DNA from 4 places in the Streptomyces sp. NPDC003032 genome. Region 1 is predicted to be linked to each of the others. Evidence: riboswitches for the same ligand, from Rfam matches in the RefSeq annotation. Region 1 holds a riboswitch; each other region holds the start of a gene.
The links. Region 1 has a riboswitch for cobalamin ahead of cobN (cobaltochelatase subunit CobN). Riboswitches for the same ligand answer to the same signal wherever they lie in the genome.

Region 2: linked by a shared signal. The riboswitch ahead of metE (5-methyltetrahydropteroyltriglutamate--homocysteine S-methyltransferase) and the one ahead of cobN (cobaltochelatase subunit CobN) in region 1 are both predicted to bind cobalamin.
Region 3: linked by a shared signal. The riboswitch ahead of ACWDZ7_RS05775 (ribonucleoside-diphosphate reductase subunit alpha) and the one ahead of cobN (cobaltochelatase subunit CobN) in region 1 are both predicted to bind cobalamin.
Region 4: linked by a shared signal. The riboswitch ahead of ACWDZ7_RS03445 (energy-coupling factor ABC transporter permease) and the one ahead of cobN (cobaltochelatase subunit CobN) in region 1 are both predicted to bind cobalamin.

The regions. Positions count from the first base shown of each region.
Region 1 is NZ_JBSFTT010000017.1:60,973-64,714, forward strand. Features, by position in the region: gene cobN (cobaltochelatase subunit CobN) at 1-2,196, opposite strand, end outside; cobalamin riboswitch at 2,237-2,362, opposite strand; gene ACWDZ7_RS23780 (cobalamin biosynthesis protein CobG) at 2,474-3,742, shown strand, end outside.
Region 2 is NZ_JBSFTT010000008.1:221,739-225,480, reverse strand. Features, by position in the region: gene metE (5-methyltetrahydropteroyltriglutamate--homocysteine S-methyltransferase) at 1-1,603, opposite strand, end outside; cobalamin riboswitch at 1,771-2,003, opposite strand; gene ACWDZ7_RS14285 (gamma-glutamyltransferase family protein) at 2,492-3,742, shown strand, end outside.
Region 3 is NZ_JBSFTT010000003.1:261,919-265,660, reverse strand. Features, by position in the region: gene ACWDZ7_RS05775 (ribonucleoside-diphosphate reductase subunit alpha) at 1-2,259, opposite strand, end outside; cobalamin riboswitch at 2,388-2,510, opposite strand; gene ACWDZ7_RS05770 (GNAT family N-acetyltransferase) at 2,622-3,116, opposite strand; gene mctP (monocarboxylate uptake permease MctP) at 3,192-3,742, opposite strand, start outside.
Region 4 is NZ_JBSFTT010000002.1:199,523-203,264, forward strand. Features, by position in the region: gene ACWDZ7_RS03440 (hypothetical protein) at 164-931, shown strand; cobalamin riboswitch at 1,073-1,256, shown strand; gene ACWDZ7_RS03445 (energy-coupling factor ABC transporter permease) at 1,287-1,991, shown strand; gene ACWDZ7_RS03450 (energy-coupling factor ABC transporter substrate-binding protein) at 1,991-2,389, shown strand; gene cbiQ (cobalt ECF transporter T component CbiQ) at 2,396-3,145, shown strand; gene ACWDZ7_RS03460 (energy-coupling factor ABC transporter ATP-binding protein) at 3,142-3,742, shown strand, end outside.

The sequences.
Region 1 (3,742 bases):
CGCGCGGGCCTGCTCCTCCGCCGCGTCGGCGGTGGTGCGCGTCGCCGCGGACTCGTCGAGACCGAGGGCTTCGCGCAGGCCGGGCAGGGCGGTCGTGCCGCCCCAGATCTGGCGGGCCCGCAGGATCGCGAGGACGAGGTTGACGCGGTCGGCGCCCGCCGGGGCGGTACCGAGCACGTGCAGTCCGTCGCGGATCTGCATGTCCTTGATCTCGCAGAGCCAGCCGTCGACGTGCAGCAGGAAGTCGTCGAAGCCGTCGTCGTCCGGACGGTCCTCAAGGCCCAGGTCGTGGTCGAGCTTCGCGGCCTGGATGAGCGTCCAGATCTGCGCGCGGATCGCCGGCAGCTTCGCCGGGTCCATGGAGCTGATCTGCGCGTACTCGTCGAGGAGCTGCTCCAGGCGCGCGATGTCGCCGTAGGAGTCGGCGCGGGCCATCGGCGGCACGAGGTGGTCGATGAGGGTGGCGTGCACGCGGCGCTTGGCCTGCGTGCCCTCGCCCGGGTCGTTGACCAGGAACGGGTAGATCAGCGGGAGGTCGCCGAGCGCGGCGTCGGGGCCGCAGGCCGCCGAAAGGCCCGCGTTCTTGCCGGGCAGCCACTCCAGGTTGCCGTGCTTGCCGAGGTGGACCATCGCGTCGGCGCCGAACCCGCCGTCGTCGGCGGACGCGGCGATCCAGCGGTACGCCGCCAAGTAGTGGTGCGACGGCGGCAGATCGGGGTCGTGGTAGATCGCGATGGGGTTCTCGCCGAAGCCGCGCGGCGGCTGGATGAGGATGAGCAGGTTCCCGCGCCGCAGCGCCGCGAGCACGATGTCGCCCTCGGGGTCACCCCCCTGGCCCACGCGCGAGCGGTCCAGGAACATCTCGCCGGGCGGCGGCCCCCAGTGCCGCTCGACCGAGTCGCGCAGCTCCCGCGGCAGCGTCGCGTACCAGCGCTTGTAGGCGGCGGCCGGGATGCGGACGGGATTGGCGGCCAGCTGCTCCTCTGTGAGCCACTCCTGGTCGTGTCCGCCCGCGTCGATCAGCGCGCGGATGAGTTCGTCGCCGTCACCGGAGACGAGCCCCGGAATGTCTTCCGTGGGCCCGAAGTCGTAGCCCTCCCCGATGAGCCTGCGCAGCAGCGCGACGGCGGACGCGGGGGTGTCCAGGCCCACGGCGTTGCCGATCCGCGAGTGCTTGGTCGGGTACGCGGAGAGCACCAGCGCGAGGCGCTTGTCGGCGGCCGGGATGTGCCTCAGACGTGCGTGGCGTACGGCGATCCCGGCGACCCGGGCCGCGCGCTCGGCGTCCGCGACGTACGCGGGGAGCCCGTCCTCGTCGATCTCCTTGAACGAGAACGGCACGGTGATGAGCCGGCCGTCGAACTCCGGCACCGCGATCTGGCTCGCGGCGTCCAGCGGCGAGACGCCCTCGTCGTTCTCCTCCCAGGCCGAACGCGACCCGGTCAGGCAGAGCGCCTGGAGGATCGGCACGTCGAGGCCGGTCAGCGCGCCCGCGTCCCACGACTCGTCGTCGCCGCCCGCGGAGGCCTCGGCGGGCTTGGTGCCACCGGCGGCGAGGACGGTGGTGACGATGGCGTCGGCGGCGCGCAGCTCGTCGATCAGCTCCGGCTCGGGGGCGCGCAGCGAGGCCACGTACAGCGGCATCGGGCGGGCGCCCGCGTCCTCGATGGCGCCGCACAGGGCGTCCACGAAGGCGGTGTTGCCGCTCATGTGGTGGGCGCGGTAGTAGAGCACCGCGATGGTCGGGCCCTCGACCGCGCGAGCGGTGCGCTCCAGCGGACCCCAGGACGGGGCGGGCGCCGGCGGGTCGAAGCCGTGGCCGGTGAGGAGCACGGTGTCGGAGAGGAAGCGGGCGAGCTGCTCCAGGTTCGCGGGGCCGCCGTGCGCGAGATAGGCGTGCGCCTCGGCGGCGATGCCGATCGGCACGGTCGAGGAGGCCATGAGCTGGGCGTCGGGCGCCTGTTCACCGGTGAGTACGACCACCGGCAGGCCGCTGGCGGTGAGCTGGTCCAGGCCGTCCTGCCAGGCGCGGACGCCGCCGAGGAGGCGTACGACGACGAGGTCGGCGCCGTCGAGGAGTGAGGGCAGCTCGGTGAGGTCCAGGCGGGAGGGGTTGGCGAACCGGTAGTCGACCGGACCCCCCGCCGCGCGGGCGCTGAGCAGATCGGTGTCGGAGGTCGACAGCAGCAGAAGCATGCGGGCGCAGGCCTTCCTCGGGGTGTCCGCGCCCCGGGTGGTCGTATGGACGGCAGGAGTTCCTGGCTCACCCCACGTCGGTGGGGCTCACAGTGGCGGGACCGCGCCGGATTCGCACCGGCCTTCCTCCCCAGGGTCCTGGTGGACCCACGCCGTCGCTGGCGTCGGCGGACCTGGCGGCCCGCCGCCTGCATAGTAAGTCCTGCCCACCTCCGGTGGGGCGGCCGCCTGCCGGGATGGCCCGCCTCGGGAGGCGACCCGCCGGATCGGCGTGGGTATGCTCGCCGCCATGCCGCCCATCCGAGCAACTCCCACAAAACAGGGCGAACCCCCCATACGTGGCCGGATGCGCGACCGGGGTGACGCCTGCCCCGGAGCCCTCCGCCTGCACCGCGCCGACGACGGCGCGCTGGCCCGACTCCGCGTACCCGCAGGCGTTTTGACCCCCCGCCAGGCGGCGGCGCTGGCCGACGCGGCGGAGCGCTTCGCGGACGGGAATCTCAGCGTCACCTCACGCGGCAACGTCGAGCTGCGCGGCCTCGGCGACGACTGCGGCGGGGCGCTCGCCGCGCTGCTCCGGGACGCGGGCCTGCTGCCCTCCGCACGCCATGAACGCGTCCGGAACGTGGTGGCCTCCCCGCTGGCAGGACTCGACCGACTCGGCCACGCCGACGTGCAGTTGTGGGCCCGTGAGCTGGACCGGCTCCTGTGCGCCGAGGAGTGGACGACAGCACTTTCCGGCCGCTTCCTGTTCATCCTGGACGACGGGCGCGGGGACGTGGCCGGGCTCGGCGGCGATGTGACCTTGATCGCAGAATCGGGCGGCACGGTGCTGGTGCGCGTCGGGGACGGTGCCCAGCGGCTGCGGGGCCCCGACGCCCCGCGCGCCGCCCTCGCCGCGGCCGGCGCCTTCCTCACCGCGGCCCACGAGGCGGGCAACGGCGCCTGGCGGGTGAGGGAACTGCCCGAGGGGCGGAGCGTGGACTTGGCGGGAGCGCTCGCCAGGGCGGGCGTGCGGGCTGTGCCCGCGCCCCCGGACGCCGCGGAGGCCGTGCTCGCGGCGCCGGGTGCCGTTCAGGCCGCGCCGGATGCCGTGGCGGTCGCGGACGGCTCTCCGGGTGCCTCGCCGAGTGACCCCGCTTCGATCGACGGTTCGGCGGCCCCGCCCGCCTCCGTGTCGCTCGCGCGCAGCGCCCCGCCCGCCCCCGGCGTCGTCGGGCGCGCCGTCGTGGTGAGCGCCCCCCTCGGTCGGGTGAGCGCCGCGCAGTGGCGTGCGCTGCTCCCCGCGCCCGGCGGGGAGATCCGGGTGACCCCCTGGCGCGGCTTCGTCATCCCGGGCTTCGCCGACGAGGCGGCGGCGCGTGAACGTCTGCGCGCGCTGGCCGACGTCGGCTACCTCACCGACCCCGCATCGCCCTGGCTCGGCGTCGGCGCCTGCGCCGGGCGGCCCGGCTGCGGCAAGTCCCTCGCCGACGTCCGCGCCGACGCCGTCCCCGGCGCCGGGGGCCTGCCCGTCCACTGGTCCGGCTGCGAGCGGCGGTGCGGG
Region 2 (3,742 bases), on a different contig from region 1:
GCGGGCGGACGTAACGGGTGCCGTAGGACTGGACCCAGCCGTGGCGGGTGGCGAGGTAGCCGGTGAGCTGCTCGGCGAAGTACTGCACCATGTCGTTGCGTTCGGCTTCGCCGTGCACGAGGACGTCAAGGCCCGTCTTCTCCTGGAAGGAGATCACCTCCTGGATCTCGGCCTTGATGCGCTGTTCGTAGCCGGCCGTGTCGATCCGGCCCGCATGCCGGTCGGCGCGGGCGGTGCGCAGTTCGTTCGTCTGCGGGAAGGAGCCGATGGTGGTGGTCGGCAGCAGGGGCAGGCCGAGGTGAGCGCGCTGGGCGGCGGCCCGTTCGCCGTAGGACTGGGAGCGTCGGGCGTCGGCGTCGGTCACCGTGCTCATGCGGGCGCGGATGGCAGGGTCGCGGGCGATGGGGGAGCTCGCGCGGGAGGCGAGGTCGGCGCGGTTCGCGGCCAGTTCGGCGGCGATCGCGTCCGTCCCCCGGGCAAGGCCGCGGGCCAGGGTGACGATCTCGGCCGTCTTCTGGCGGGCGAAGGCGAGCCAGCGCAGAATCTGCGGCTCGATGTCCCGCTCGGCCGAGGCGTCCAGCGGCACATGGAGGAGGGAGCAGGAAGCGGCCACATCGACCTGCCCCGCCAAGCCGAGCAGGGTGCCGAGGGTGGCGAGTGACGCCGACAGATCGTTGGCCCAGATGTTGCGGCCGTTGACAACGCCGGCCACCAGACGCTTGCCAGGCAGCCCGCCCACCGCGGCCAGCGCGTCCAGGTTGGCGGCGGCGGCCTCGGTGAAGTCCAGGGCGAGGCCGTCGACCGGTGCCTTGGCCAGCACCGGCAAGGCGTCGCCGAGTCGGTCGAAGTAGGAGGCGACCAGCAGCTTCGGCCGGTCGGTCAAGGCGCCGAGGTCACGGTAGGCGCGCGCGGCGGCGTTCAGTTCGGCCGGGGCGCGATCCTGGACCAGAGCGGGCTCGTCGAGCTGTACCCACTCCGCGCCGGCCGCGCGCAGGTCGGCGAGGACCTCGGCGTACACAGGCAGCAGCCGGTCGAGGAGGGTGAGCGGAACGAAGTCGGCAGCCACCCCGGGCGCGGGCTTCGCGAGCAGCAGGTAGGTGACCGGGCCGACCAGGACGGGCCGGGCAGTGAGACCCACTGCCAGGGCTTCCTTCAGCTCGGCGACCTGCTTGCCCGAGTCGGCCGTGAACACCGTGTCCGGGCCCAGCTCTGGGACCAGGTAGTGGTAGTTGGTGTCGAACCACTTGGTCATCTCCAGCGGCGCCACGTCCTGTGTGCCGCGCGCCATGGCGAAGTAGCCGTCCAGGGCGTCGGCTTGGACGGCGGCCCGGTGGCGGGCGGGGATCGCGCCGACCATGACGGTGGTGTCCAGAACATGGTCGTAGTACGAGAAGTCGCCGGTCGGAGCCTCGTGGATGCCGGCCTCGGCCAGCTCCTGCCAGTTGGTGCGGCGCAGTTCGGCGGCTGTGGCGCGGAGGGTGTCGGCGGTGATGCGGCCCTTCCAGTAGCCCTCGATCGCCTTCTTCAGTTCCCGGTTTCCGCCCTGGCGGGGGTAGCCGTACACGGTGGCCCGTGCTGCCGCGGCTGCAGGCTTGGTGGTCACGGAGATCTCCTTCGCGAGATGAATCCCTGAGATCCCGGCGACGGGACGAGAGCGCGAAGGGTGACGCACCGGACGGAGACCGACTGCGCGCGCGTACGGCGCGGTCGTCCGCCCGGTATGTACGCCGACCCGCCCACGAGGTCACCGGAATATCCGTGTGCGAATGCTTCGCGCACGGGCAACGGGCAGGTCTTCGGACTCACGGGCATGTCCCGTCGTACGAAACCGTCGTACGACACTCCTACTGGCCGTCGCTTCCCAGACCCTGTTCACCGGGTCCAGTGCGTATGACGGCGGTCGTTCCCGCTCACCGCTGCGGGGCAGTCCCGGATTCCCACCGGGTTCCCTCTTACGACGCCCCGCCTGGCGGACGGGGCGAACCAGCTGCGCGGGCCAGCCTACGGGGTGGCTCGCGGGAGGCAGCGCTACGTCCATTATCCGGATAGTGAGCCGGGGCACCCGAGGCCGGGGACGCCACGGGGCGGGAAGCGCCGCACTCTCGCTTCCCGCACTCCCCCTGTGACGCCGTCCAGGCCCCTTACCCGGTTGGCGGTGCGGGCTCCTCAGCCCGCGTCGCACCAGGCCCTGAGCCCTGGTCGTAGAGGACGTTGACCACCGGCGCGGGGTCGAAGGGGGCGAAACCGCGGCAATGGCAAGCAGCCCCGAAGGACGGGTTCCATGTGCTGAGGCACACGTACGCATCCCTCGTACTGGAGGCAGGAGAGTCGGTCGTAACCCTCGCAAATGGCTGGGCGGGGGCGATCGATAGCCTACTGGGGGAGCGGACCGGGGAGAGCTCCGGCCCGGACTCCCCAGATTCTCCCCAAGACCGATCCTGAGCGCCCATCGGTTTGGCCGATACGCGGAAACATCGAGGTCAGAGCCCGTATGTTCACCACCCGCCCCACGCTCCAGGGCACCTTCGGCATGGTGTCGTCCACCCACTGGCTCGCCTCCCAGTCCGCGATGGCCGTACTGGAGGACGGAGGCAACGCCTTCGACGCCGCGGTCGCCGCGGGGTTCGTCCTGCACGTGGTCGAGCCCCATCTCAACGGGCCCGCCGGTGAGGTCCCGATCATCCTCGCCCCCGCGGGCGGCGACGTGCGCGTGCTCTGCGGCCAGGGGCCCGCGCCCGCCGGTGCCACCGTGGCCCACTACCGTTCCCTCGGGCTCGAACTGGTGCCCGGCACCGGCCCGCTCGCCGCCGCCGTGCCCGGCGCCTTCGACGCGTGGATGCTGCTGCTGCGGGACCACGGCACGAAGTCGCTCGCCGACGTCCTCAAGTACGCCATCGGGTACGCGGAGGACGGGCACGCGCCCGTCGAGCGCGTCGGTGAGACCGTGGAGACGGTCCGGGAACTCTTCGAGAAGGAGTGGCCGTCGTCCGCCGACGTCTATCTCCGTGGAGGCCCTGCCGGAGGTGAACCGCCCCGCACCGGTGAGCTGTTCCGCAATCCGGCGCTTGCGGCGACGTGGAGGCGGCTCATAGCGGAGGCAGAGGCAGGGGCGGGAGTGGAGGGTTCTGCGCGGGCGGGGTCACGGGCCGCTGTGATCGATGCCGCGCGCGAGGTGTGGCGTGCCGGCTTCATAGCCGAGGCGCTCGTGCGGCAGGCCGGGCGGCCCACCATGGACACGAGCGGCGAGCGCCACGTCGGAACCCTCTCGGCGGAGGATCTGCGGGGCTGGTCCGCGTCCTACGAGGACCCGGTCACGTACGACTGGAACGGCTGGACCCTGTGCAAGGCCGGGGCCTGGAGCCAGGGCCCCGCCTTCCTGCAGCAGCTCGCGCTGTTGCCCCGGGATGTCGCGGAGCTTCCGGAGTACGGGTCCGAGGAGTACGTGCATCTCCTGGTCGAGGGCTGCAAGCTCGCCATGGCGGATCGGGAGGCCTGGTACGGGGACGCGGGTGCTGGGGACACCGGTGCCGGGGGCGCGGACGGTGTGCCGGTCCGGGAACTGCTCTCGGAGGAGTACAACGCGCTGCGGCGCGAGCTGATCACGGACAAGGCCTCGTACGAGCTGCGGCCCGGCTCGCCCGGCGGGCGGAGGCCGCGGCTCTCCGCGCATGCGCTCGCGGTGGCTTCAGGGGAGCCGGGTGAGGCGGGGAAGGCGGGGGGCTTCGGCTCGGTCCCCGGGGGT
Region 3 (3,742 bases), on a different contig from region 1:
CTGCCAGGCGTAGGCGTACATCGAGGAGAGCTTGCCGATGGTCGGCGTCTCCAGGAACAGGTTCAGGGACTGCGCCTGGTCGAGGAACGGCGTGCGCGCGGCGGCCATGTCGATCAGACCGCGCTGCGGGATCTCCCACGCCGTGCGGTACAGCGCGCGGACGTCCTCGGGGATCCAGCTGAAGCCCTGCACCGAGCCACTGGCCTCGCGCAGCGCCTCGCGGGTCTGCGCGTCCCAGACGCCGAGCCGCTTCAGCTCCTCCACCAGGTAGGCGTTGACCTGGAGGAACTCGCCGCTGAGCGTCTCACGCTTGAAGAGGTTGGAGACCTGCGGCTCGATGCACTCGTAGACGCCCGCGATGGACGCGATGGTGGCGGTCGGCGCGATGGCGAGCAGGAGGGAGTTGCGCATGCCGGTGGTGGCGATGCGCGCCCGCAGGGCCGCCCACCGCTCCGGCCAGGTCAGCACGGCACCGTAGTGGTCCGGGTGCAGGACGCCGCGCGCGGTGCGGGTCTTCTCCCAGGCCGGGAGCGGCCCGTTCCGCTCGGCGAGGTCCGCGGAGGCCTCGTACGCGGCGAGCATGATCCGCTCGGCGATACGGGTGGACAGGGCGCGCGCCTCGGGGGAGTCGAAGGGCAGCCTCAGCTGGAAGAAGACGTCCTGGAGGCCCATCGCGCCGAGGCCCACCGGGCGCCACTTGGCGTTGGAGCGCCCGGCCTGCTCGGTCGGGTAGAAGTTGATGTCGACGACGCGGTCGAGGAAGGTGACGGCGGTACGGACGGTCTCGTCGAGCCGCTCCCAGTCGATGTCACCGGCGGCGGCGTCCACGAACGCGCCGAGGTTGACCGAGCCGAGGTTGCAGACGGCCGTCTCGCCGTCGTCCGTGACCTCCAGGATCTCCGTGCAGAGGTTGGAGGAGTGCACGGTGTGGCCGGGTTCCGCCGTCTGGTTGGCGGTGCGGTTGGCGGCGTCCTTGAACGTCATCCAGCCGTTGCCGGTCTGCGCGAGGGTGCGCATCATGCGGCCGTACAGCTCCCGGGCCGGGATGGTCTTCTTCGCGAGCCCGGCGGCCTCCGCCCCGCGGTAGGCGGCGTCGAACTCCTTGCCCCACAGGTCGACGAGGTCGGGCACGTCGGCCGGGGAGAACAGCGACCAGTCCTGGTCGGCGGCGACCCGGCGCATGAACTCGTCCGGGATCCAGTGCGCGAGGTTGAGGTTGTGCGTGCGGCGCGCGTCCTCACCGGTGTTGTCGCGCAGCTCCAGGAACTCCTCGATGTCGGAGTGCCAGGTCTCCAGGTAGACCGCGGCCGCGCCCTTGCGCCGGCCGCCCTGGTTCACGGCGGCGACCGAGGCGTCCAGGGTCTTCAGGAACGGCACGATGCCGTTGGAGTGCCCGTTCGTGCCACGGATCAGCGAGCCACGGGAACGGATGCGGGAGTACGAGAGTCCGATGCCGCCCGCGTGCTTGGAGAGCCGCGCGACCTGGTGGTAGCGGTCGTAGATCGAGTCCAGCTCGTCCAGCGGGGAGTCGAGGAGGTAGCAGGAGGACATCTGCGGGTGGCGGGTGCCGGAGTTGAAGAGCGTCGGCGACGACGGCAGGTAGTCCAGGCGGCTCATCAGGCGGTACAGCGCCGCGACCTCGTCCAGGGCGCGCTCGCCGCCGTCCTCCGCGAGACCGCTCGCGACGCGCAGCATGAAGTGCTGCGGGGTCTCGATGACCTGCCGGGTGATCGGGTGGCGCAGCAGATAGCGGCTGTGCAGGGTGCGCAGGCCGAAGTAGCCGAAGCGGAAGTCGGCGCCGTCGGCGAGCGCGGCGTCCACCAGCGCGTCGAGCCGGGCCGCGTGCTCCGTCACGAAGGACGCCGTACGGTCGGCGATCAGGCCCTCGCGGTGGCCGACCGCGATGGAGTCGGTGAAGGAGCGCACGCCCTGCGTCGCCGCCTCCTCGCGGATGCCGATCGACAGGAGCCGGGCCGCCAGCTTCGAGTACGCCGGGTCCTCGGAGATGAGCCCCGCGGCCGCCTCGGTCGCCAGTTCCCGCAGCTCCGCGGTGATCTCGGAGGCGGCCTTCGCGGACCGGCCCCGCAGCGCGGCGGCGGCGACCCGGCCGGGGTCGGCGTCGGGAAGGTCGGCGGTGAGGTCGGTCAGGGTGCGCAGCAGCGCGGCCCCTGGTCCGTCGGTTCCCTCGGCACCCTGGGTGGTCGGCATCGGCGTCGGCGTCGACGGCGCTGACGCGGGTTCGGCAGGCGCGATGGTCACGTGGGGCACTCCCTCGCTCGGCTCTGGGCCAGGGGAGGGGAGGGCACACGGGCGCACCCGGACAGGGCGGCGTACCGCGTCCACCGGCCCACTCCACGAGGCCCGGACGGTCGGCACCCGGGCCGGACGGCACGGGTGCGCTGTCGGCAGGTCCTCGGACTCCGCGTACGCCGAATGCGTACACATGCACCGTTGCGGGACAGTTCCGGACTTGCACCGGATTCCCCTGCGGCGACAGCGAGCACGAGCATACATCTTGTGCCGGGTCCCTGAAGCAGGCCCACATCTTGTGTCGGCTCGCAGGGGCGGTGCAGGAGGGGCCGTTGCTTGGAGGGGGCCTGGAAGGGGCCTGGAGGGGGCGCCTAGAGCTTCAGCTCGTACGTCAGCAGCGGCACCGTCTCGATCGGCCTCCAGTCGCGCTCGGGCGTCCGTACGAAGCCGAGGCGCTCGTACAGCCGGTGGGCGGCGTGCATCGACGTCTGCGTGGACAGGACGAGCCCGGTGCGGCCCGCGTCCTTGGCGCGCCGCACGCACTCCCGTACGAGCGACTCGCCGGCGCCCCGGCCGCGCGCCTCGGGGGAGACGGCCAGCATCCGTATCTCGGCCTGGTTCTCGCGCGCGATGTCCGCCATCGGCCCGCCGGACGGGACGTAGGTGACGCAGCCGAGTGTCTTCGCGTCATCGACGGCCACCAGGATGTCGGCGTCGGCCGCGCGCGCCGCCACGTCGCGCAGTACCGCGAGATAGGGGTCCTCGGTCCCGAAGTCCAGGTGCCCGCCGTCGAGATAGGCCTGCGCGGTGAGGGCGCCGAGCGCCTCGTACTCCTCGGGGTGTGCGTGTCTGATCGTGATGTCCATGCCGCGCAGTGTGCAACACGGGTACGACAGAGGGCCGCCGGTTTTCCGGCGGCCCTCGTCGTGACGGGGAGAGGCTCAGTGCCCGGCGCCCGCCGTAGCCTTCGGCAGTTCCTGGACGACTCCGGGGTCGCCCGCGTCCGCGGTGTAGTCCTCGGGGGAGGTCTCGTCGATGCCGTCCGGGGCCTTCAGCGCCTTCAGGACGAAGGTGAGGACCACGGTGACGACGACGTTCAGGACGAACGCGGTGAGGCCGATGTAGCCGATCTCGCCGATGCCCGGGATCGTGTCGGAGGAGCCGCCGAAGTGCTTCTGCGTCGGCGAGGCGACGCCGTACGCGGCCAGGGTGCCGTAGACCATGCCGACCGCCCAGCCCGCGAGCAGCGCCCAGCGGTGGAACCAGCGCGTGAACAGGCCGCCGACCAGCGCGGGCATCGTCTGGAGGATCCAGATGCCGCCGAGCAGCTGGAAGTTGATCGCGACGGTCTTGTCCATGGTGAGGACGAAGGCGAGCGCGCCGACCTTCACCATGAGCGAGACCAGCTTGGAGACCTTGGTCTCCTGCGCGGGCGTCGCGTCGGGCTTGATGAAGTCCTTGTAGATGTTCCGGGTGAAGAGGTTCGCGGCCG
Region 4 (3,742 bases), on a different contig from region 1:
CGGCCTCGCCCCGCGACCCGCCCCCGCGCCCAGCCCTGATCCACCACCCCCACCACAGCCCTCATCCCCTCCCACGCCCGGCACGCCCGGCACGCCCGGCACCACCGCCGCCCCCGGCGCCCACGTCGGCTGGGTCGAGATCATCGGAGCCGTCGGTTCTCTCGTGACGCTCCTCACCGCCGTCCTCTTCTACTTCGGCTGGGCGAGCACCGACGCCGAGACCAGGGCCCTCGGGCTGCGCGACACCGTCTTCCACCTCTCCACCAGCGACTATCTACTGCGGAGCGTCGGCGCACTGTACGTTCCGGCCTGGCTCGCGGCCGGCGCCGCCCTCGGCGCGCTCGGGCTGCACCGCTGGGCGGTGAGCGAACCGGAACGGCTCGCCCGCGCCGTGCGCGTGCTGCGGTTCAGCTGGACGGTGCCACTCATCCTCGTACCGCTGTATCCGCTCAGCCCATGGCTGTTCGACCTGCTGCTGCCGCTCACCGCGATCGGCGGCTTCGCGCTCAACGCGTACGCCCGCACCCGCGAACGCCGCGACCTGCGGCTGTGGGGGCTCACCCTCTTCGTCTGCGTCCTGTCGCTGTTCTGGGCCGTGTCGGCCTACGCGCAGATCGCGGGCCGGGGCCGGGCGGAGCTGACGGAACGCACCGTCCGCAGCGACTTCCCCGCCGTCGCCGTCCTCAGTGAGAAGGACCTGATGATCCGCGGCGGCGGCAGCTGCTTCCGCCGTGTCACGGAGAAGGGCAGCAAGTACGCGTACGAGTACGCCGGGCTGCGCCTGTTCCACGTCTCCGGAGACCGCGTCTTCCTCGTCCCCCGCGACTGGACGCCCGGCGACGGCACCCTCTACGTCCTCAAGGAGGGCGAGGGCCAGCGCGTCGACCTGCTCAGCGGACCCGGCCGCCGGGAACGGGAGTGCCGGGGGTAGCCCGGCCGGCCGTTGCCGCGACCGAAGGTCCAGGCGTACGCGCGGCCGGCGTACGCGACGCAGGCGTACGCGACCCAGGCGCGCCCCGTACGCACCTCTACGGCACTCCACGTGCAGGTTGTCAGTTCGATCGGTCGCAGATTACTGTCACCACGCCTTGGTGAACGGGAAATCCGGTGTGATGCCGGTGCGGCCCTCGCCACTGTGATCGGGAAGTCCGGCTCCAGCCCTCGCGGCAGCCACTGGGTGCGCATGCACCCGGGAAGGCGGAGTCCGGTCGGTACGACCCGTCAGCCAGGAGACCGGCCAAGGCGCGTTGTCCATCCACGAGGTGCTGGAGAGGGTCTGCTGAACCATGCACATAGCCGAGGGTTTCCTCCCACCGGCGCACGCGATCGCCTGGGGCGTAGCGTCCGCGCCGTTCGTCGTCCACGGAGTCCGCTCCCTGACCCGTGAAGTCAAGGAACACCCGGAGAGCACGCTGCTCCTCGGCGCGTCCGGAGCCTTCACTTTTGTTCTTTCCGCCTTGAAGATCCCCTCCGTGACGGGCAGTTGCTCGCACCCGACGGGAACCGGGCTCGGCGCCATCCTGTTCCGGCCGCCGATCATGGCGGTGCTCGGCACCATCACGCTGCTCTTCCAGGCCCTGCTGCTCGCCCACGGCGGGCTCACCACGCTCGGCGCCAACGTGTTCTCCATGGCGATCGTCGGGCCCTGGGCCGGCTACGCCGTCTACCGGCTCCTCAAGCGGTACGACGTGCCGCTCATGGTCGCCGTGTTCTTCGGGGCCTTCGTCGCGGACCTCTCCACGTACTGCGTCACCAGCGTCCAGCTGGCGCTGGCGTTCCCCGATCCGAGCAGCGGGTTCATCGGCGCGCTTGGCAAGTTCGGCGGCATCTTCGCCGTCACGCAGATCCCTCTGGCGGTCAGCGAGGGACTGCTCACCGTCGTGGTGATGCGGCTGCTCGTGCAGTCCAGCAAGGGCGAGCTCACGCGGCTCGGCGTACTGCTGCGGGGCAAGAAGGCGGGCACGGAGACCGAGACGAGGGCCAGCGCCTGATGAGCCGGAACGCGAAGATCAACACCCTGCTGCTCGTCATCGTGGCCGCACTCGCGGTGCTGCCCCTGGCGCTCGGCCTCGGCGACCACAAGGAAGAGCCGTTCACCGGCGCCGACGCCCAGGCCGAGTCGGCGATCACCGAGATCGAGCCGGACTACAAGCCCTGGTTCTCCCCGCTGTACGAACCCCCGTCCGGGGAGGTCGAATCGGCGCTCTTCGCCTTGCAGGCGGCCCTCGGCGCGGGCGTCCTCGCGTACTACTTCGGGCTGCGCAAGGGACGCCGCCAAGGCGCGGCACAAGCGCGAGCCCATGACGACGCCGCCCACGCGGAGCCGGAGACCCGCGCGGAGCAGCGTGCCGACGCGCAGGGCACGCGGCCCGAGGCCGGGCAGGTCTGACCCGGCGTGCTGCCCATCGACGCGGCGGCGCACAGCAGTCGCTGGCGCCGCCGCCACCCCGTCGACAAGGCCGTACTCGGGCTCGGCCTCACCGTCCTCGCCATCTCCCTGCCACCCTGGCCGGGCGCCGCCCTCGTACTGATCGCCGCGCTCGCGGTGCTGCTCGGCGCGGCGGGCGTGCCGCCCCGCAAGCTGTGGCGCGCCTACCGCGTACCGCTCGGCTTCTGCGTCACCGGCGCCCTGACCCTGCTCGTCCAGGTCGGCGGGCCCGACGGGTTCGTCACGCTCGCCGACAGTGGTCCGGCGCGTGCGGGCGGTCTGCTGCTGCGGACCTCGGCGGCCTCGCTGGGGGTGCTCCTCTTCGCCTTCACCACGCCGATGTCGGACCTGCTGCCGCGCCTGGTGAAGGCCGGGGTGCCCGCGCCGGTCGTGGACGTGGCGCTCGTGACGTACCGGATGAGTTTCCTCCTCCTGGACTCCATGAGCCGGATCCGGCAGGCGCAGGCCGCTCGGCTCGGCCACACCACCCGGGCCGCCGCCTGGCGCTCCCTCGGCGGTCTCGGCGCCACGGCGTTCGTACGGGCCTTCGACCGGGCGAGCCGTCTGCAGGCCGGGCTCGCCGGACGCGGCTACGACGGCACCCTGCGGGTGCTCGTGCCCGAAGCCCGGATCTCACGGCGCTTCGTGGCCGCGAGCGTGGTCCTTCTCGTGGCCCTGGCGGCCCTCACCCTCGTACTGGAAAGGTTCCTTCCATGAGCGAGCCGAGCGCTCCTCGCGAGCCGGGCGACTCCTTGGTCGCTCTACGCGGCGTCTCCTACGCGTACGAGGACGGGCCCACCGTGCTCAGCGGCCTGGACTTCGATGTCGCCGAAGGGCGCGCCCTCGCCCTGCTGGGGCGCAACGGCAGCGGCAAGACCACGCTCATGCGGCTGCTCAGCGGCGGACTGCGTCCGGGCTCCGGCGTGTTGACGGTCGGGGGCACCCCCGTGACGTACGACCGCAAGGGCCTGACGCGGCTGCGCACCACGGTCCAGTTGGTCGTCCAGGACCCGGACGACCAGCTCTTCGCCGCCTCGGTCGAACAGGACGTGTCCTTCGGCCCGCTGAACCTGGGACTGCCCGACGCCGAGGTCAGGACGAGGGTGGCCGAGGCGCTCGCCGCGCTCGACATCACCGCCCTGTCCGACCGCCCCACCCACCTGCTCTCCTACGGCCAGCGCAAGCGAACCGCCATCGCCGGTGCCGTGGCGATGCGCCCCCGGGTGCTGATCCTCGACGAGCCGACGGCGGGCCTCGACCCCGACGGCCAAGAACGTCTCCTCACCACCCTCCAGCGGCTGCGGGACGCCGGGA